Regions from separate parts of the Streptomyces sp. NBC_01275 genome, predicted to be linked through region 1. Evidence: riboswitches for the same ligand, from Rfam matches in the RefSeq annotation. Region 1 holds a riboswitch; each other region holds the start of a gene.

Region 1 (5,012 bases):
TGCCGAGCATGCGTCGCGCGGGACATGAACCCCCCTCGTTTCATGACCGTTTCCATGACCGTCAGGAACGGCGCAGCCGGCCCGCGCTCTTCAGGGTCCGTGCGGCCGCCGCCGCGAGCCTCGGCCGGTTGCGCACGAAGTGGTGTGCGCGGCGGGACGGTTCACGGCTGAGCCAGTAGAGCGCGGCGCCCGCCCCCGGACGCGTCCACGCCCCCTCGTACACGGGAAGCTCCCCGGTCCTCAGCGAGTCCTTGTACTCGGCCGCGCCCCGTCCCAGGTCGAGCAGGCCGATGCCCTCGGAGGCGGCCGCCTCGGCCATCCGTAGATGCAGCACCAGGCCCGGCGAGAACTTCGAGAACTCCGGGTCGTACGACGGGAACCAGCACGCCAGGACGGTCGCCGAACGCAGGCCGAAGTGCGCGGCGATCGGTCGGTCGCCGGCGTAGAGGACGGAGAGCGTGCCGGCGCACTCGGGAGCGCGTGTCTCGTGGAGCAGGTTCACGAGCCGGGTGATCCACTCCTGCGCGAACCGGTCCCGGCGGCCGGTCCTGCGGTACTGCGCGGACTTCCACGCCATGAGCGTGCGCAGTGCGGCCGGGTCGCGTTCGTCGAACACGAACCGCAGGTCGCCGACCTGGCGGCCGAGCCGGCGCTCCTTGGCGAGGGTCGTCTTCAGGAACTTCGGCGACTGGGCGCGCAGTACGGACTCGTAGGTCTCGTACCCCTTTGCCACGTCGATGACGTAGGAGGCGTACTCCGCGGCGGTGTGGCGGGCGAACAGCCCTTGTTCCGCCTCCAGGTTGTCGAAGGCGAAGCTCGACAGGGAGCACGCCCGCATCAGTTCCTCGGCGTTCAGACCGAGTCCCGGGCTCAGTACGGCGCCCTGCGCGTCCGAGACGCCGTACGCGAGGGCCTGGCCCTGGCCGAGCGGGCCCCGCTCATGGGGCAGGAAGCCGACCGGCTCGCGCCCCTCGTACACCACCGCCACCCGCGCGCGTGCCCGCACGCGGCCCACTGTGTCGGTGAACTCCGGTTCCATGAAGGGGTTGCGCGGCAGCGTCGACGCGGCGCGCAGCGCGCGCCACCGCTCCCTCTCCCCCTCGCCGAGGCCTTCCGGCCTCAGCACACGAATGCGCCCACTGCTCAACCTGACCCCCCGATCAAGTCCCCCTGGACACCTGGACGGTACCGCTCCATCAGGGCGTCGCGGTAGGTAGCGTCGCATGTTGTTGCCAACTGGTGCAGAGGCCTTTAACCGTCCGCTACCCGGCGATGTGTCAGAAAGCTGTTTCTTTTAAAGGGGAGTTGGCAGAACCGGACAGGACCTGGCCGTCGTCCGGTTCGCGTCGAACCCGTGGGGCGTGGGATCCGTATTCTCTGATCATGGCCGCACCCATCGCATATGCCCCGCGCACCGCGTACTCGCTCATCGCCACCGACCTGGACGGAACGCTGCTCCGCGGCGACGACACCTTCTCCGACCGGTCGCTCGACGTGCTCGCGCGGGTGAGGGCGGCCGGCGCCTGCCATCTGGTCGTGACCGGACGGCCGGCGCCCCGGGTCCGCCCGCTGCTGGACAACCTGCGCGGCGGCGGGCTCGCGGTGTGCGGACAGGGCGCGCAGTTGTACGACGCCGGCGCGGACCGTCTGCTGTGGTCGGTCACCCTGGACCGGGAACTCGCCGAGACCGCGCTCGGCAAGATCGAGGCCGAGGTCGGGCAGGTGTACGCGGCCGTCGACCAGGACGGCGTCGACGGGCTGACGCTCATCGAGCCGGGCTATCTGATGCCGCACCCGACGCTGCCCGCGCTGCGCGTCGGCTCGCGCGACGACCTGTGGTGCGAGCCGATCAGCAAGGTGCTGCTGCGCCATCCCGGGCTGTCCGACGACGAGTTGGCGGCCACCGCCCGCTCGGTGGTCGGCTCGCTGGCCACCGTGACCATGTCGGGTCCCGGCACGGTCGAGCTCCAGCCCTGCGGCATCACCAAGGCGACGGGGCTGGCCCTGGCCGCCGAGCACCTCGGTCTGCGGCCCGAGGACACCCTCGCCTTCGGCGACATGCCGAACGACATCCCGATGTTCGACTGGGCCGCCCACGGCGTCGCGATGGCCAACGCCCACCCCGAGCTCAAGGCGGTGGCCGACGAGGTGACGACGTCGAACGAGGACGACGGCGTGGCCATCGTCCTCGAACGGTTGTTTGCTTAAGGCTCCGCGGCTCCGCGGCTTTGCGGATCCGCTGACGACTTCGCACGGAAGCAGCGGAAGCAGCGGAAGCGGGTGTCAGTACGCGCCGAAGACGTTGTCGATCGAGCCGTACCGCGCGGCCGCGTAGTTGCAGGCGGCGGTGATGTTCGCTACCGGGTCGTACGGGTTGAAGGATGTGCCCGCCACGTGGTAGGCGAGGAAGGTCGGGTCGATGACCTGGAGCAGGCCCTTGGACGGGGTGCCCGCGGCCGCGTTGGAGTCCCAGAGGTTGACTGCGTTCGGGTTGCCCGACGACTCGCGCATGACGTTGCGGTAGATGCCGTTGTACGTGCCCGGGATGCCCTTCTGGGCCATGATCGCGAGCGACTCGCGGATCCAGCCGTCGAGGTTGTTGGTGTACCCGGCGGTCGTGACGGTCGCGGCGGTGGTCGCCGTCGTGGCGGCGGAGGCGCTGGTCGCGCCGATGAGCGGGAGGGCGAGCACGGCCGCACCGGTGCCGGCGACGGCGAGGGTGCGGAAGAGACGGTTGCGGCGCGGCTGAGCGGCAGCGGGCATGACGAAGTTCCTCTCCTTCGCCTGCGAGGTGAGCTGTCGGGTTCGGGCGGGAGCTGCCCGGCCGCGCCCTGACGGACACGACTTCACCCCAAGCCGTACCGGTATGTCCGAATCAACCGTAAAAACTGGAGATGTCGAAAATATTCAGTACGGCGACTTACCTGGTTCCCCCGCTCCTGCCGAGCGTTCTAGTAGGTGGTCCGGGCGGCGGCAGGATTCGGCGTCCGCCCGACAGGCCGGGAACGTATGCGAGAGCACATGTCCGGAACAAGTACCGGATTCACAGATCAGCCCTATTGACCTTGGTCTGGGGCGTATGGGGTGCTTGATCCTTTGGTACTGCAAAGCTTCAACTGGCGTTTGCGGCACGGCGGGAACCGGGGGAGGCTCGGTAGGGGTGGAGGCGGTGCGGGGCGGGTACGCGTGACTCAACTCACCACGGGGCGCAAGAGTGGTAAATCGGTCAATAAACTCAAGTCATAGTTAATTGGTCGAGCGGGTGGACGTGGGGGCTGTCGGTGATCGAAACGTGACCGGATACGCTGACTTGAGTGAGCCTTGAGTGAGCGCAGAGACCTATCGACAAACCGCGTAATCGCCCGTAGACACCAGCAGACAGGAGACCCCTCGTGACCGTCGTCGAGCCGTTCGGGCTGAGCGTGCGGGACCAGGTTCTGGAAGCCGATGTCCAGGCCGGGTTGGCGGCTGTCGAGGAGGGCTTGCTCGAGGCAACCAAGAGTGAGGTTCCGTTCATCACGGAGGCGGCCCAGCACCTGCTGCGGGCGGGCGGGAAGCGGTTCCGTCCCCTGCTCGTGATGCTCGCGGCGCGGTTCGGCGACCCGTACGCGCCGGGGATCGTGCCGTCCGCGGTGGTCGTGGAACTGACCCATCTGGCCACGCTGTACCACGACGACGTGATGGACGAGGCCGAGGTGCGGCGGGGGGTGCCGAGCGCGAACACCCGCTGGGGCAACTCGGTCGCCGTGCTCACCGGCGACTTCCTCTTCGCCCGTGCCTCGCACATCCTGGCCGACCTCGGGCCCGAGGCGGTGCGGGTGCAGGCCGAGGCGTTCGAGCGGCTGGTCACCGGACAGATCCTGGAGACCGCGGGGCCGGTGGACGGCCGCGACCCCGTGGAGCACTACCTGGACGTCCTCGGCGGCAAGACCGGCTCGCTGGTGGCGGTGTCCTGCCGGTTCGGCGCGATGATGTCGGGCGCCGACGAGACGGTCGTGGACGTGCTGACCCAGTACGGGGAGCGGCTCGGGGTCGCCTTCCAGCTGGCGGACGACGTCCTGGACATCGCGTCCGACTCCCATGAGTCCGGCAAGACGCCGGGCACGGACCTGCGCGAGGGCGTCCCGACCCTCCCGGTGCTACGACTGCGGGAGCGGGCCGCGCGGCTGGAACTCCCGGAGGACATCGCCCTGTGCGAGCTCCTGGACTCCGACCTCGGCGACGACGCCAAGCTCGCGGAGGCGGTGGCCGCCTTCCGGGCCCACCCCGCGCTGGAGCAGGCCCGCCGGGACACGGTCCGGTACGCGAAGGACGCCCGCGCCGCGTTGGCGCCGTTGCCGGAGTGCGACGCGAAGGCGGCGCTGCTGGAACTCTGCGACGCGGTGGTCCACCGAGCCGGCTGACCGGTCCGGTCACGACCGGGCCGGCCCGGGCCTGCCCCGGCGGGGACTTCGTCCCCCCGCGCCCGGCGCCTCCGGAGCTCCTCACCCTGTGCTTCCGGACCTCCGCGCCCGGCGTCTCCGGACCTCCGCACCCTGTGCCCGCCCCCTACGGGTCGACCGCCCAACTCCGCCGCCATGTCATACCGCAGGCGTACGCGGAGTTGAGTCCTCGGTCTGACGCTTCCTCCGGTGGGATTTGGTGAGATGGGAATCGCGGAAAACACCACTCCTCACCGATTCGGGTGAGAATGGCGGCTCGGGGTGGGGACGTTCAACGTGAGATGACCGGCCGCCGCCGACGACGGAGGTAAGGCACACATGGCACCGAACGCATCCGACGACAGCACGACCGCCGGGGAGGTCGACGACCTGCGCGCCGGTCGGCGCAAGGCCGTACGGTACGTCGTCCCGGTCACCGTCGTGGGCATCGCGGCGGCGACGATCGGGCTCGTCCCGGCGCTCGCCGACTCCGGCGACCCCGACCTGCCGAAGATCACCGCGCAGCAGCTCCTCGACAAGATCGCCGCGTCGGACGTACAGCAGCTGTCCGGCACCGTGAAGATCACCACC
Region 2 (5,012 bases), 1.2 Mb from region 1:
CTGCGGCACCGCGGGCGACAGGGGCGGGCCGACGCCGACTTCGTCGTACGGGAACGGGAGTTGCTGAACGAGCTGTGGCGCCGCAGGGAGCTGGCGCGGCCCGCGCTGGACCATGCAGCGTGGATGACGGCTCCACCGGTACGGGTGGCTGTGCCGGCGACGCCCTGGCCGGTGTACGGGGCGGTGTACGGGACGCACGGGATGCACGGGGCTCCTGGACCGCACGGGATGCACGGGGCTCCTGGGCCGCACGGGGTGCACGACCCGGCGCAGGGACCCGGCCCTGGCCCCGGACAGGGCTACGGGTACGGCTACGGGTACGGGTACGGGTACGGGTACGGATATCCGGCGGCGCAGCACCCCAGCTACAACCCCTACCAGTCGTAGGGGATGCAGCTGGTCGTACGGACCGCTACGCCGACGCCTCCGTCAACTTCTCGAGTTCGGCCTGCGTCAGCTCCAGCTCCGCCACGCCCAGCAGCGCCGGCAGCTGCTCGACCGTACGGGCGGACGCGATCGGCGCGGCGATCGTCGGCTGGGCCGCGAGCCAGGCCAGGGCCACCGTGGCGACCTGGGTGTCGTGGGCCTGGGCGATCTCGTCCAGGGCGGTGAGGACCTTCTGGCCCCGCTCGGAGTCGAGGTGCTTGGCCGCGCCGGAGGCCCGCGGGCTCTCCACCGTCGTACCGGGCCGGTACTTGCCGGTGAGGAAGCCGGAGGCCAGCGCGTAGTACGGGACGGCGGCGAGGCCGGAGGCGGCGGCGAGGTCCTGCAGCTCGCCCTCGTAGGTGTCGCGTGAGACCAGGTTGTAGTGGGGCTGGAGGGCGACGTAGCGGGCCAGGCCCTCGCGGTCGGAGAACTCCAGGGACGCCCGCAGCCGCTCCGGGGAGATGTTGGAGGCCGCGATGTGCCGCACCTTGCCCGCCTTCACCAGGTCGTCCAGCGCGCCGACGATCTCCTCGACCGGGACCTCGGGCTTGTCGAAGTGGGTGTAGTAGAGGTCGATGCGGTCGGTGTCCAGGCGACGCAGGGATGCGTCGGCGGCGGCCTTGATGTTCGCGGCGGTCAGGCCCGGGAACTCGGGGTGCTGGCTGACCTTGGTGGCGATCACGATGTCGTCGCGGTTGCCGCGCGCCTTGATCCACTTGCCGATGACGGTCTCGGACTCACCGCCCTGATGGCCCTCGATCCACGCCGAGTAGGAGTCGGCGGTGTCGATGAAGTTGCCGCCGGCGTCCGCGTAGGCGTCGAGGACGGCGAGGGAGGCGGCCTCGTCGGCGGTCCAGCCGAAGACGTTGCCGCCGAGGGAGAGCGGGAAGACCTTGAGGTCGGAGGAGCCGAGCTGGCGAAGAGAAGTCATGCTTTGGATCAACGCCGTGCCGGAGAGGCCCATTCCGTGCACTGTACGAAGAACGTGTGAACAGCACGAGGGGACCGGCAGACGGAACCGGCAGCCCTGACGTCGGGGGGGTGTCGTCAGGGCTGCCGGGGTTCCAACGGGCGGGGGAGACCCTTACGGGTCAGGGGTTGAGGCCCTTGCTCCGCAGCCAGGACATGGGGTCGATGCCGTCGGCGCTGCCGTTCGGGTGGACCTCGAGGTGGAGGTGGGCGCCGGTGACGTTCCCGGTGGCGCCGACGCGGCCGATGACGTCGCCCGTGCCGACCTTCTGGCCGACACTGACGCTGATCGACGACTGGTGGCAGAACCACAGCTCGGTTCCGTCGTCCAGAGTCAGGATGGTGCGGTAGCCGTAGGAACCGGCCCAGCCCGCCTCGGTGACGGTCCCGCTGTGGACGGCCTTGATGAGGGTGCCCGTGGGCGCGGCGAAGTCGAGGCCGGTGTGGTACCCGGACGACCAGAGCGAGCCGGCCTGACCGAAGGTCGAGGTGATGGTGTACGAGGAGGTCGGCAGCGTGTACTGCTTGGCCAGCTCGGCCAGGCGCGCGGCCTCGGCCTTCTTCTTGGCCTCCGCTTCCGCCTTCTCCTTCGCGGCCGCGGCCTTGGCCTTGGCTTCCTTCTCGGCCTTGGCGGTCGCGGCGGCCTCTGCCTTGGCGGCGGCGACCTTGGCCTTCGCCTCGATCTGCGTCTGCTGCGACTCGGCCTGCGCCATGATCCGGCTGCGCAGCGCCTCGCCGGCGTCGGCGGCGCCGCCCTGGGCGGTGTCGTCGGACTCGGTGCCGAAGCTGCTGAGGGCGGGCGCGGGCTCCGGGGGGGCGTCGTCCTCCGTGAGAAGGCCGCCCACCGAGGGGAGGTCGGGCATGGAGATGGAGACCGGCGCCTTGCCGGTGTTGGCGCTGGCCATGCCGCCCGCGCTGACGGCGGCTATGACGCCGACGCCGAGGACGGTGGAGCTGCGGGCGAACCCGCCGCCGCGCTGCTTGGCGACGCGGTGCTTGCCGCGTACCGGGCGAACGGACTCCGCGGTGGGGTTCCATTCCTCCCAGGGGCCCTCGTCGGTGCGGTAGGTGCCGAAGCCGAAGGTCTCGGGGGAACGCTGGCCCGGCACGAACGGGGCTTCTGGGGCAGGCGGGTTGGACGCCACGCGGGCGTACTCCTTTCCTTCCGTCGCCTACCGGGTTAGCTGACGGGTTCGGAGCGGGAAGGTCTCCTACGCGCGTATACCGGCCGTTGCCACACGGCGGCTTCCGCGAGATTCACCCCAAGGTGGTGGTTCCCCGGTTCCCTTGCGGGATTCGGCAGTGCGCACGGAGCCGACTCTTGTGTCGGCTGGGACGACCGCGCTGCGTTATCGAACGTTAATAGACCTAGGGGTGGGTTTCCAAGCTGTTCCCCTTGATCAACAACATTCATGGCCTGGACTTTCAGGCCATGACCGGTGAAAAACGGGCGAGTTGACCTCACCTCGGGAACGCTTCAGCAGTCACACGCGTTTTGATGGTGACTCAGCTGTTATGCGCAGGGCGGTCGAGCGGTCACGAGGGGTGACGACATGAGGAAGGCAAACAAACCGAGGGCCGGAACCCTTTCGGATTCCGGCCCTCGGCCTTCAGTAGCGGGGACAGGATTTGAACCTGCGACCTCTGGGTTATGAGCCCAGCGAGCTACCGAGCTGCTCCACCCCGCGTCGTTGTTGACTTAACTGTATCACCCGCTCAGGTGCAGGTTCGCCACCTGCGCCCGCTCCTCGTATTCCGGGAGTACGACGACGTCGACGCCCTCGGCCGCGAGGAGCCCGGTGCCGTCCGCCTCCGTGACGAAGGTGTTGGGCTCCCGCCAGGCCGTGACGACCCGGCGCACGCCCGCGTCGAGGATGAGACGGGCGCAGGGGGTGGGGCGGGAGGAGCGGTGCGCGCAGGGCTCCAGGCTGCTGTAGACGGTGGCGCCGGGCAGCCGGGGGTCGGCGGGGTCGAGCTTGGCGAGGGCGGCCTCCTCGGCGTGCACGACCGGGTCGCCGGCCTCCCGGGAGTGGCCGCGCGCCAGCTCCGTGCCGTCGGCGGCCACGATCACCGCGCCGACGCTGAAGGCGGTCCGCGAGGGAGGACACTCGGCCGCGAGATCGCAGGCCAGGGCCAGCCAGCGGCGGTCGGCCGCGGAGGGGAGCGGGCCGGCGCCGGGGGCGGTGGGCTCGTAGCGCATGAGGACCACGTCCTCGATCCGCCGGGTCTCGGTCAGGCGCAGGCGTCCGCCCTGGTAGCCGCCCGGGCCGAAGAGGCGGGGCGCGTCCGGGTCGCCCACGAGGAGCGGGGCGAGGACGAGCTGGAGTTCGTCGGCGAGGCCCTGCTGGAGCAATTGGGTGTGGATGGTTCCGCCGCCCTCGACCATGAGCCGGCGTACGCCGCGCTCGGCGTGGAGGTGCTCGAGGAGCCGCCGCCAGTCCAGTTCGGGGCCGAGGGGGACGACATCGGCGGCGAGCCCCAGCGACCGGGCCCGGACCGCGCCCTTCTCGGTCGTGTACACGACCTTCTCGCCGCCCGTGTGCCAGAACTTCGCCGCCGGGTCGAGGTCGCCGGAGCCGCTGACGGTGACCTTCAGGGGGTACTCCGCCTTCCCGGCCGCCACCCGTACGGTGCGCCGCTCGGGGGAGTTCACCAGCAGCCGGGGGTTGTCGGCGCGGATGGTGCCGGCGCCGACGAGGATCGCGTCGACGCCGGCCCGCACCTCGTCGACCCGGTCGAAGTCGGCGGGGCTGGAGAGCAGCAGGCGCTCGGGGGAGGTGTCGTCGAGGTAGCCGTCGAGGGAGACGGCGGCGGACAGCAGGACGTACGGGTACAGGTACGGGTACGACATCGGCGCGGCTCTCCAGGAACGACGGCAGGGTCTTGGTTCAAGTTTGAAACAAACCTACACTGGGTGGCATGACGACCCGCTGGCTCACCCCCGAGGAGCAGCGCGCCTGGCGCGCGTACATCGCCGCGACGCACCTCCTGGAGGACGCGATCGACCGACAGCTCCAGCAGGACGCCGGCATGCCCCACCTGTACTACTCCATCCTCGCCAATCTCTCCGAGACGCCGGAGCGTCAGCTGCGTATGACCGACCTGGCCGAGCGGACGAAGATCACCCGCAGTCGACTGACGTACGCGGTGACGCGGCTGGAGAAGGACGGGCTGGTCCGGCGGGAGAACTGCCGGTGGGACAAGCGGGGCAGCGTCGCCGTCCTGACCGACGAGGGGATGGCCGTACTGGAACGGACCGCCCCGGGCCATGTCGAGACCGTGCGGGACTCGCTGTTCGCTCACCTGAACGAGGAGCAGGTGGGGCAGCTGGAGGAGATCTGCACGGGCATCGCTCGGGCGCTGGAGGAGGACGGGACGCGGCCGGCGGACGACGACGTGCCGTGGCGGAGGCGGTCGTCGCCGCCGTCGTCGTCCTGTTCGTGATCTGGGTCGCAATCCAGTTGCTTCAAATTTAAAACATGGGTAGGGTCTCGAAGCGAGGGCCTGCTTCAAATCTGAAGCAGATGCTCGTTTTGCTCCTTGTCGCTTGTCGCTTGTCGCTTGTCGCTTGTCGCTTGTCGCTTGTTCTTCGCTGCTTGCCTCTTGCCGTTAGTTCT
Region 3 (5,012 bases), 1.5 Mb from region 1:
GAAGTACTTCGGCTCCATCCCCGGCCACGACGGCAAGCCCGAGCCCCGGGACGGCTCGCTGCCCGACGTCATCGGCGAGCAGCTGCGCGAGGTCGTCGAGGAGGAGGTCCCGGCCCGCGCCCTGATGGCCGCCTACCGCCTGCCGCAGGACGGCACGCGCGCGTCGGACGCGGCCGACCTGGCGCTCACCGTCCTCGGCGGCGGCGAGTCCTCCCGCCTGTACAACCGGCTCGTGCGCCGCGACCGTACGGCCGTCGCGGCCGGGTTCGGCCTGCTGCGGCTGGCCGGCGCGCCCTCCCTGGGCTGGCTGGACGTGAAGACCTCCGGCGACGTCGAGGTGCCCGTGATCGAGGCCGCCATCGACGAGGAGCTCGCCCGGTTCGCCGAGGAGGGCCCCACGGCCGAGGAGATGGAGCGCGCCCAGGCCCAGTTGGAGCGCGAGTGGCTGGACCGGCTCGGCACGGTCGCCGGCCGCGCGGACGAACTGTGCCGGTTCGCCGTCCTGTTCGGCGACCCGCAGCTCGCCCTGACCGCCGTCCAGCGGGTCCTGGACATCACGCCCGAGGAGGTGCGGGAGGTCGCCAAGGCCCGACTGCGCCCCGACAACCGCGCGGTGCTCGTCTACGAGCCGACCGCCGCCGAAGCCCCCGCCGACCAGGACGAGAACGAGGAGGCGGCGCAGTGACCGAGCTCGCCACGATGGACTTCCACCCCCAGCCCCAGGCGGGCGAGGCCAGGCCGTGGGCGTTCCCGGCGCCCGAGCGCGCCGCGCTGGACAACGGCCTGACGGTCCTGCACTGCCACCGCCCCGGCCAGCAGGTCGTCGCCGTCGAGGTCCTCCTCGACGCGCCCTTGGACGCCGAGCCGGCCGGCCTCGACGGCGTCGCCACGATCATGGCGCGGGCCTTCTCCGAGGGCACCGACAAGCACTCCGCCGAGGAGTTCGCCGCCGAGCTGGAGCGCTGCGGCGCCACCCTCGACATGCACGCCGACCACCCCGGCGTCCGCCTCAGCCTCGAAGTCCCGGCCTCGCGCCTGGCCAAGGCGCTCGGCCTGCTCGCCGACGCCCTCAGGGCGCCCGCGTTCGCCGACAGCGAGATCGAGCGCCTCGTCCGCAACCGCCTGGACGAGATCCCGCACGAGCTGGCCAACCCCTCCCGGCGCGCCGCCAAGGAGCTCTCCAAGGAGCTGTTCCCGGCCACCGCGCGCATGTCGCGCCCCCGCCAGGGCACCGCGGAGACCGTCGAGAAGATCGACGCCGCGGCCGTACGCGCCTTCTACGAGAGGCACGTTCGCCCGTCCACGGCCACCGCCGTGGTCGTCGGCGACCTCACCGGCATCGAGCTGGAGGCGCTCCTCGGCGACACGCTGGGCGCCTGGACGGGCTCCTCGGCCCAGCCGCGGCCGGTGCCGCCGGTGACCGCCGACGACACCGGACGGGTCGTCATCGTGGACCGCCCCGGCGCCGTCCAGACGCAGGTGCTGATCGGCCGGATCGGCGCCGACCGGCACGACCGCGTGTGGCCCGCCCAGGTCCTCGGCACGTACTGCCTCGGCGGCACCCTCACCTCCCGCCTGGACCGCGTCCTGCGCGAGGAGAAGGGCTACACCTACGGCGTGCGGGCGTTCGGGCAGGTCCTGCGGTCCGCGCCGGACGGCACGGGCGCCGCGATGCTCGCCATCAGCGGCTCCGTCGACACCCCGAACACCGGTCCCGCCCTGGACGACCTCTGGAAGGTGCTGCGCACCCTCGCCGCCGAGGGACTGACCGACGCCGAACGCGACGTGGCCGTGCAGAACCTGGTCGGTGTGGCGCCGCTGAAGTACGAGACCGCCGCAGCCGTCGCCGGCACGCTGGCCGACCAGGTCGAGCAGTACCTGCCCGACGACTTCCAGGCGACGCTGTACCGGCAACTCGCCGCGACCGGCACGGTGGAGGCCACCGCGGCGGCCGTGAGCGCCTTCCCCGTGGACCGTCTGGTGACCGTCCTCGTCGGCGACGCCGCGCAGATCAAGGAGCCGGTCGAGGCGCTCGGTCTCGGCGAAGTGAAGGTCGTCGCCGCGGAGTAGGCCGAAGCGGCGGCACGCGCGTGTGGGGCCCTGGTCGACGGAAGCGTCACCAGGGCCCTCAGATGTCCGAATTGGGGCGGAGGTTGCCCGTCTGCCCTGTGGGATGCGCTACAAAACCCGTCATCGGCTTGGGGATGGGGAGCCGCCCCGCTTAGCTTCGTCCGGGCTGTTCGTCAGGCAGTGCGCCGCATCCGCGGCAGCGGACAGTCATCGCCGAGTCCCCGCATGGCGCGAGCCAGGGGAGCCGGGGACCCTCCCTCCTGTCGCCGCGTTCGCGGCTGGAGGGGCCCAGAAGTCCCTGGGGTGAATCGGACGCCCGCGCAGGTCGCGAGGGCGCCCGTAGGAGACCTTCCTGCTCCGAACCCGTCAGCTAACCCGGTAGGCGAGAGGGAAGGAAAGGACACCCCCGACTTCATGGCGTTCACCTGCGCCCCCGGGAAGCACCGTCGGCCCAGCCGGATGAAGCGCACCACCGCCCGCGCGGCGGGCGTCGCGGCGCTCACCACCACCGGCGTCGTCGCCACCGTCGCCTCCCCGGCCCTCGCGGCCGAGCCCACCCCCGAGCAGACCGGGCTGATCCCCGTCGTCACCGCCGGCGAAGCCGTCGCCGAGCAGATCGACGACCAGGTCGCCGTGCAGATGAAGGCCGCCTACGAGGAGGCCGCGCGCGAGGCGGCCGCCAAGAAGGCCGTGGAGGAGCGCGAGGCACGCGTGCGTGCGGCCCGTGAGGCCGAGCGCAAGCGGCTCAACGCCTTCGTGCTGCCGATCACCGGCTCCTACGTCTCCACCGGCTACCACGCCAGCAGTTCGCTGTGGTCCTCCGGCAGCCACACCGGCATCGACTTCCACGCCGCGAGCGGCACTTCGGTGCACGCGGTCGGCCTGGGCACCGTCGTCGAGGCCGGCTGGGGAGGGTCGTACGGCAATCAGGTGGTCGTCAAGATGAACGACGGCACGTACACCCAGTACGGCCATCTGTCGTCCATCGGCGTCTCGGTGGGCCAGCAGGTCACCCCCGGCCAGCAGATCGGCCTGTCCGGCGCGACCGGCAACGTCACCGGCCCGCATCTGCACTTCGAGGCCCGCACGACGGCGGAGTACGGCTCGGACATCGACCCCGTCGCCTACCTCCGCACGCACGGCGTGAACCTCTGACGACGTTCGGCGACAGATCGTCGAGCCCCGGCCCCCGTGGCCGGGGCTTTCGTCGTTTCCGAGGCCCTGCTGTCCAAAAAATATCCCTGGATTCCGGCCCGCCATCGGAAATTCCCGCTCATTGCAATAGAGTCACTGAACACGTCAATCGTCGACGTTTCACGGGGATTAAGGCGGAGGTCCGTCATGCGTATTCCGGCGCACTCGGTGTGCACGGCCATCCGGGACGACATCGTCGCGGGTGTCTACGAGCGCGGCAGCCGCCTCACCGAGGAACTCCTCGCCCGCCGCTACGGCGTTTCCCGCGTTCCGGTCAGAGAGGCGCTGCGCACGCTGGAGGCGGAGGGCTTCGTCGTGACGCGGCGGCACGCGGGCGCGTGCGTCGCCGAGCCGACCGAGCAGGAGGCCGCCGACCTGCTGGAGATGCGCATGCTGCTGGAGCCGCTCGGCGCCTCCCGGGCCGCCCAGCGCCGCACCGAGGCCCATCTCAAGGTGCTGCGCGGGCTCGTCCGGCTGGGCCAGGAACGCGCCCGGAGGGGCAACAGCGAGGATCTGCGCTCGCTGGGCAGCTGGTTCCACGAGACGCTCGCCCAGGCCTCCGGCAGCCACGCCCTGACGTCGACGCTGACCCAGCTGCGCCACAAGATCGCCTGGATGTACGCGATCGAGGCGCCGGCCAACCCCGTGGAGTCCTGGGCGGAGCACGGCGCGATCGTGGACGCGGTGGCGCGCGGCGACGGGGAGCGTGCGCGGGCGATCACGGCGCTGCACACCGAGCGCGCGACGGCCGCGCACCGGCTGCGCTTTTCCGCCGGAGCCGACCGCCAGGACCGTGTGAGGACTTCGCAACATCCCGTAAACATGACGGGCCTGCGTCATTAACACGAGGGCCGTATACAAAGAGAAGATAATTCGCGGGGCGCTATTTATGCTGCCCGTTGAAGGGAAATGCAAAGGGCCCGCCCGATAATTCGGACGAGCCCTTCGGAGTTGCGGCGCGATGTCTTTGAGGTCAAGGCCGCCGCAACCGTCGATTTCCCGCTCAGACGGTCTCGGGGAGTTCCTCGAGACCCTCGGCGACCAGCTTCGCCAGTCGGTCGAGCGACGCGTCCGCGCCCTCGGCCTCGGAGGCGAGGACGATCTCCTCGCCGCCCTGGGCGCCCAGGCCGAGAACGGCCAGCATGGAGGCCGCGTTGACGGGGTTGCCGTCGGCCTTGGCGATCGTCACCGGGATGCCTGCGGCCGTGGCGGCCCGGACGAAGATGGAAGCGGGGCGGGCGTGAAGGCCCTCGGCCCAGCCGACGTTGACGCGGCGCTCAGCCATGTGATGCTGCCCTTCGGTGTTCAGGTTGTCTAGACCAGTGTTCCACACGTGAAGCGTGTGAGGGAGGGTCCGTGTGAACCGTCCCGGTGTGGTCGTCGGATCGCGGCCTCGATCCGACGTCCGTCCTCCACAGACTGCCTCGCGCCGTTGTCGTACGCGAGCCGTACTCTGGGCCCCATGCAGAGCGCGTCGGACCGGCACGAGTACCCCGCCCACTGGGAGGCCGACGTGGTGCTGCGCGACGGCGGCACCGCACGCATCCGCCCCATCACCGTCGATGACGCCGAGCGCCTGGTCAGCTTCTATGAGCAGGTCTCGGACGAGTCGAAGTACTACCGCTTCTTCGCGCCCTACCCGCGCCTGTCCGCAAAGGACGTCCACCGCTTCACGCACCACGACTTTGTGGACAGGGTGGGACTCGCGGCCACGGTCGGCGGCGAGTTCATCGCCACCGTACGCTATG
Region 4 (5,012 bases), 230 kb from region 1:
CGCTTGGAGCACGGTCGCCGGGCCGGCCCCGGACTCGACGATCGTACGGAGGTCCTCCATCAGCGTGTTGAACCGCTTGACGGCGTTCGTCGACCGCGCGGCCATGCCGTACGCCTCGTCGACGCGCTTCAAAGCCTGCGGGAAGCTGATCTTCTCGCGCTGGGACAGGGCGTCGATCATCGCCTCGGCGCGCTCGCCGATGCCGCGCTTGGGCACGTTGAGGATGCGACGCAGCGGGACCGAGTCCTCCGGGTTGGCGAGCACGCGCAGGTAGGCCAGGACGTCCCGGACCTCCTTGCGCTCGTAGAAACGGACGCCGCCGACGACCTTGTAGGGCAGGCCTACGCGGATGAAGATCTCTTCGAAGACACGGGACTGGGCGTTCGTACGGTAGAAGACCGCGACGTCGCCGGCCTTCGCGTCGCCCGCGTCGGTGAGACGGTCTATCTCCTCGGCGACGAACTGGGCCTCGTCGTGCTCGGTGTCGGCGACATAGCCGGTGATGCGCGCGCCCGCGCCCGCGTTGGTCCACAGGTTCTTCGGGCGGCGGGACTCGTTGCGCTCGATGACCGCGTTGGCGGCACTCAGAATCGTCTGCGTGGAGCGGTAGTTCTGCTCGAGGAGGATCGTCGTCGCGTCCGGGTAGTCCTCCTCGAACTGGAGGATGTTGCGGATCGTCGCGCCCCGGAAGGCGTAGATCGACTGGTCTGCGTCACCGACGACGCACAGCTCGGCGGGCGGCACGTCGTGCTCGCTGGGCGGTACGTCGACCGGGTGCTCCGCGCTGCCGACCAGTTCCCGCACGAGGGAGTACTGGGCGTGGTTGGTGTCCTGGTACTCGTCGACGAGGACATGGCGGAAGCGGCGGCGGTAGTGCTCGGCGACGTCCGGGAAGGCGCGCAGCAGATTGACCGTCGTCATGATCAGGTCGTCGAAGTCGAGGGCGTTCGCCTCGCGGAGACGGGACTGGTACATGGCGTAGGCCTGGGCGAGGGTCTTCTCGAAGCCGTCGCCGGCCTGGGCGGCGAAGTCCTCCTCGTCGATCAGCTCGTTCTTCAGGTTGCTGATCTTGGCGCTGAAGGACTTGGGCGGGAAGCGCTTGGGGTCGAGGTCCAGGTCACGGCAGACCAGGGCCATCAGACGCTTGGAGTCGGCCGCGTCGTAGATCGAGAAGGAGGAGGTGAAGCCGAGCTTCTTCGACTCGCGCCGCAGGATGCGCACGCACGCGCTGTGGAAGGTCATCACCCACATCGCGTTCGCACGCGGGCCGACGAGCTGCTCGACGCGCTCCTTCATCTCGCCCGCGGCCTTGTTGGTGAAGGTGATCGCGAGGATCTGGCCCGGGTGGACGCTGCGCTCGGCGAGCAGATGGGCGATGCGGTGGGTCAGCACGCGCGTCTTGCCGGAGCCTGCGCCGGCGACGATGAGCAGCGGGGCGCCGGCGTGGACGACGGCCGCGCGCTGGTTGTCGTTCAGCCCCTCCAGGAGCGCGGCCGCGTCGATCGCCGGGCGCGGGGCGCCGTCGCGGTAGTAGGCGTCCCGGTCCGGAGGCACGTCGAACTTCCCGCCGAACAGATCGTCCGGAACCTGCTCCGGTACGTGATCGTCCTCGGGCGGCGGCGGGGGCTCCCCCTCGTGGCCGCGAGGGCCCTGGAGGTCCGCCAGGAAGCTGTCGTCAAAGAGGCTGCTCATCGCTCTCCGAGTTTAGAGGGCCGCACTGACAACCGGCCGCCGTCCCGAAAACATCCCCCCTCACCTTCCGAGGTGGCCTTATCACCAACCGTGACCGCTTACCCGGCTTTCGTCGAAGGTCACGAAAATGTATCGGGCATATCACCCACCAACCTTCACACGAGCCACACGAGTTGGTTACCGTTTCGAGCAGGCCGTACGACCCCCACCGGCGAACGTCGCCGGGCCGCGCGGCCTTCCGCCGAGTCCGGCGCGCCCCCTCGCGGCAGCCGGAGCCGGGAACCCACCGTGACTCTGGGTGAGTCGGCCTGCCTTCCGCTCAAGGACGGGCCGTAGGGCAACCCTTCCGAACCACCCGCCCGAACCCGAGCCAACCCGGTAGGCGGATCACGGAAGGAGTCGCCTCCCTTGGCGTCGCAGCACCGCAAGCCACGCCTCATGGGCACGCGCGCAGCAGGCACCCGTCCCCCCGCTCTCGCCACTGCCGCCCTCACCTCCGTCGCCCTGCTCTCCCAGACGGCGAACGCCGCCCCCTCCGGCGACGGCGCGCCGAGTCTGGAGGAGGTCGAGAAGAAGGTCGACGACCTCTACCGTCGGGCGGAGTCGACGACCGAGAACCACAACGCCGCCAAGGAGAAGACGACCAAGCAGCGCCGGCGCGCCGACGGCCTCCTCGACGACGTCGCGCAGCGCACCCAGAAACTCAACGAGACACGGGAGCAGCAGGGTTCCTTCGCCGCCGCCCAGTACCGCACCGGCGTCTCCGCGCCCGACACGGCGACCTTCCTGCCCGCGGACACCCCGCAGCACTACGTCGACCAGACCCAGCCGAGCCTCGAGGCGCTGACCGACACGCAGAGCGACCTCAAGGCTGCCAAGTCCACCGTCCAGAAGAAGCTCGGCGACGCGCGCGTGCTGCTGTCCCAGCTGGCGACCCAGGAGAAGGCGCGGCTCGCGGCGATCGAGCAGCAGAAACAGGAGGAGGCCGCACGCCAGGCGGCGGAGCTGGCGCAGCGGCAGGCGGCGGAGCTGGCGCAGCGGCAGGCGGCGGCGGAACAGGCCGCCGCGCAGCGGGAGAGCGCCGACTCGACGAGCGCGGGCGCGGGCGTGAGCACGGGCGCTGGCACTGGCACTGGCACTGGCACTGGCACTGGCACTGGCACTGGCACGAGTACGGGCACGCCCGCCCCTGCCCCCGCCCCCGCCGACTCCTCGTACACCACCAAGGCCGAGAAGGCGCTCGCCTTCGCCCGCGCGCAGATCGGCAAGCCGTACGTGTGGGGCGCGACCGGACCCGACTCCTACGACTGCTCCGGGCTCACCCAGGCCGCCTGGAAGGCCGCGGGCGTCACCCTCCCGCGCACCGCCTACGACCAGGCCAACGCCGGCGCCGGCATCTCTCTCACCGACGCGCAACCCGGTGACCTGGTCTTCTTCTACGACGACGTCAGCCAGGTCGGCGTCTACATCGGCAACGGCATGATGATCCACGCCCCGAAGCCCGGCGGCTACGTCCGCGAGGAGTCGATCTACTACGACGGCGAGTCGGGCATCCACAGCGTGGTGCGGCCGGCCTGAGGGCACGCGCGGGCACCGGCGGGTTCCCGAAGGCACGCGCGCGTAGACGGTTACCTGAGGGCACGCGCGCGTAGAGGTGCGTCTTCCGCGTTTTCCCACCCCTCGCGTGTGCCCCTCGTATGCCGCAGCGTCCTCTTTAGCATCAGCCGCATGCCCGTCTTCTCCCCCCACCGCCTCCTGCTCCGCGTCCGGCGGGCGCAGCGTCCCCCGGCGGCCGGCGCCGCCGTGCTGGCGACCGCGATCCTGTCGGTGGGCCTGCGGCTGACGGGCCACGAGGCCCTGTCCCGCATCTCCCTGGCGCTGGCCGGCGCAGCGTGGCTGGCGCTGGGCGCGGACTTCGTCGTACGGCTGTTGTGGGAGCGTGAGCGGTGGCTGGCGGAGGCCGGGACGCCGGGGGCGCTCACCGCCGTGGCCGCGACGACGGTCCTCGGCACGCGTGTCTCGGCCCTCGGCCGGCAGTCCCTCGCGGAGGCGCTGCTGGCACTGGCGGCGGCGCTGTGGCCGGTGCTGCTGGCGGTCGTCGTACGGCACTGGCGGCGGCGTATGCGCGGGGCGGTGTTCCTGTGCTGTGTAGCCACGCAGGGGCTCGCCGTGCTGGCCGCCGCCCTCGCCCGGGCGGAGGCGACGGCCTGGCTCGCGCACACCGCGCTCGTGCTGTTCTGGCTGGGGCTGGTGCTCTACTGCCTCGCGCTGGCCCGCTTCGACCGGCGGCAGATCGCCGAGGGCGCCGGGGACCAGTGGGTGGCGGGCGGCGCGCTCGCCATCTCGGCGCTCGCCGGGGCGACGCTACTCGACGCCGAGGGCGGGGGCCTGTACCTGTGGAACGCCGACGACCGGGGCGTCCTGCGCTCGGTGACCGTCGCACTGCTGGTGCTCGACCTGGTCTGTTACGCCGTCCTCCTGGCCGCCGAGGTGCGGTGGCCGCGGCCGTACTACGACGTGTGCCGCTGGGCGACCGTGTTCCCGATGGGGATGACGGCGACGGCGACGCTCTCCGTGGCCGCGGCCGTCGACGTGCCATGGCTGAAGGGGCCGGGGCGGGTGCTGCTGTGGGTCGCGGTGGCGGCGTGGCTGACGGTCGCCGTCGGGGCGCTCGCGGCGGTCCGGGGCGGCGAAGGCGGCGCGTCCGTCAGGTCCAGAGCACCGCGATGAAGATGTTCACCACGGTCAGCAGCCCGACCAGGCCGAACAGGGGCTTCTCCACCTTCTCGTCGTCCCGCTTCACATAGACGAGGCCGAGGATCACGATCAGCAGGGCCAGCTTCACGCCGATCTTGATGTTGTTGACATGCTGGTCGTCCGCCTGGTTGAGACCGACCAGGATCACGCCGGTGACCAGCATCGTCGCCGCGCCGTGCAGCATCGCGGGCACGAAGCGCGCCGTGCCCTGACCCATCGCCTTCAGCTGGGTGAGGAAGCCGCCCAGGAGCGCGGCGATGCCGACGATGTGCAGGCCGACGAAGAGATGGATGAGTACGTCCATGAGCCGGATGCTAGTCAGCCGCACCGGAGCCTCCGGACACCGGCCCCTCCCCGGGTGACCGGGCCCGCGATACCGGACTTGCATATATGCGTCCCATAGCACCCGGCCGCTCCACGATGTCCCGGATTCACCCCTTCGGTCAGCGCGCCGCGTGAACCCGACGCGCCCGGCCCGGATTCTCGGACACATACGGTCACCCGACAGTCCGCTCACGCCACTTCCGCACATCGCGTTACCCACCCGACACCTACGGGCCTAG

The links. Region 1 has a riboswitch for cyclic di-AMP ahead of OG562_RS25415 (transglycosylase SLT domain-containing protein). Riboswitches for the same ligand answer to the same signal wherever they lie in the genome.
Region 2: it holds a riboswitch for cyclic di-AMP, as region 1 does, so the genes downstream of both, OG562_RS19940 (M23 family metallopeptidase) here and OG562_RS25415 (transglycosylase SLT domain-containing protein) in region 1, are expected to answer to the same signal.
Region 3: it holds a riboswitch for cyclic di-AMP, as region 1 does, so the genes downstream of both, OG562_RS32025 (M23 family metallopeptidase) here and OG562_RS25415 (transglycosylase SLT domain-containing protein) in region 1, are expected to answer to the same signal.
Region 4: it holds a riboswitch for cyclic di-AMP, as region 1 does, so the genes downstream of both, OG562_RS26520 (C40 family peptidase) here and OG562_RS25415 (transglycosylase SLT domain-containing protein) in region 1, are expected to answer to the same signal.

What each region holds. Positions count from the first base shown of each region.
Region 1 covers NZ_JAPEOZ010000001.1:5,748,775-5,753,786, forward strand. The annotation lists gene OG562_RS25400 (glycosyltransferase family 2 protein) at 1-26, opposite strand, end outside; gene OG562_RS25405 (GNAT family N-acetyltransferase) at 62-1,126, opposite strand; gene OG562_RS25410 (HAD family hydrolase) at 1,384-2,208, shown strand; gene OG562_RS25415 (transglycosylase SLT domain-containing protein) at 2,284-2,763, opposite strand; cyclic di-AMP (ydaO/yuaA leader) riboswitch at 2,769-2,996, opposite strand; gene OG562_RS25420 (polyprenyl synthetase family protein) at 3,393-4,403, shown strand; gene OG562_RS25425 (DUF2092 domain-containing protein) at 4,761-5,012, shown strand, end outside.
Region 2 covers NZ_JAPEOZ010000001.1:4,556,332-4,561,343, forward strand. The annotation lists gene OG562_RS19930 (PrsW family intramembrane metalloprotease) at 1-387, shown strand, start outside; gene OG562_RS19935 (aldo/keto reductase) at 413-1,357, opposite strand; gene OG562_RS19940 (M23 family metallopeptidase) at 1,518-2,540, opposite strand; cyclic di-AMP (ydaO/yuaA leader) riboswitch at 2,548-2,707, opposite strand; tRNA gene OG562_RS19945 (tRNA-Met) at 3,010-3,083, opposite strand; gene OG562_RS19950 (dihydrofolate reductase family protein) at 3,104-4,246, opposite strand; gene OG562_RS19955 (MarR family winged helix-turn-helix transcriptional regulator) at 4,315-4,839, shown strand.
Region 3 covers NZ_JAPEOZ010000001.1:7,212,759-7,217,770, forward strand. The annotation lists gene OG562_RS32015 (pitrilysin family protein) at 1-685, shown strand, start outside; gene OG562_RS32020 (pitrilysin family protein) at 682-2,070, shown strand; cyclic di-AMP (ydaO/yuaA leader) riboswitch at 2,272-2,470, shown strand; gene OG562_RS32025 (M23 family metallopeptidase) at 2,485-3,225, shown strand; gene OG562_RS32030 (GntR family transcriptional regulator) at 3,412-4,107, shown strand; gene OG562_RS32035 (HPr family phosphocarrier protein) at 4,268-4,549, opposite strand; gene OG562_RS32040 (bifunctional GNAT family N-acetyltransferase/acetate--CoA ligase family protein) at 4,727-5,012, shown strand, end outside.
Region 4 covers NZ_JAPEOZ010000001.1:5,976,586-5,981,597, reverse strand. The annotation lists gene pcrA (DNA helicase PcrA) at 1-1,692, opposite strand, end outside; cyclic di-AMP (ydaO/yuaA leader) riboswitch at 1,922-2,093, shown strand; gene OG562_RS26520 (C40 family peptidase) at 2,131-3,270, shown strand; gene OG562_RS26515 (tellurite resistance/C4-dicarboxylate transporter family protein) at 3,421-4,422, shown strand; gene OG562_RS26510 (hypothetical protein) at 4,400-4,753, opposite strand.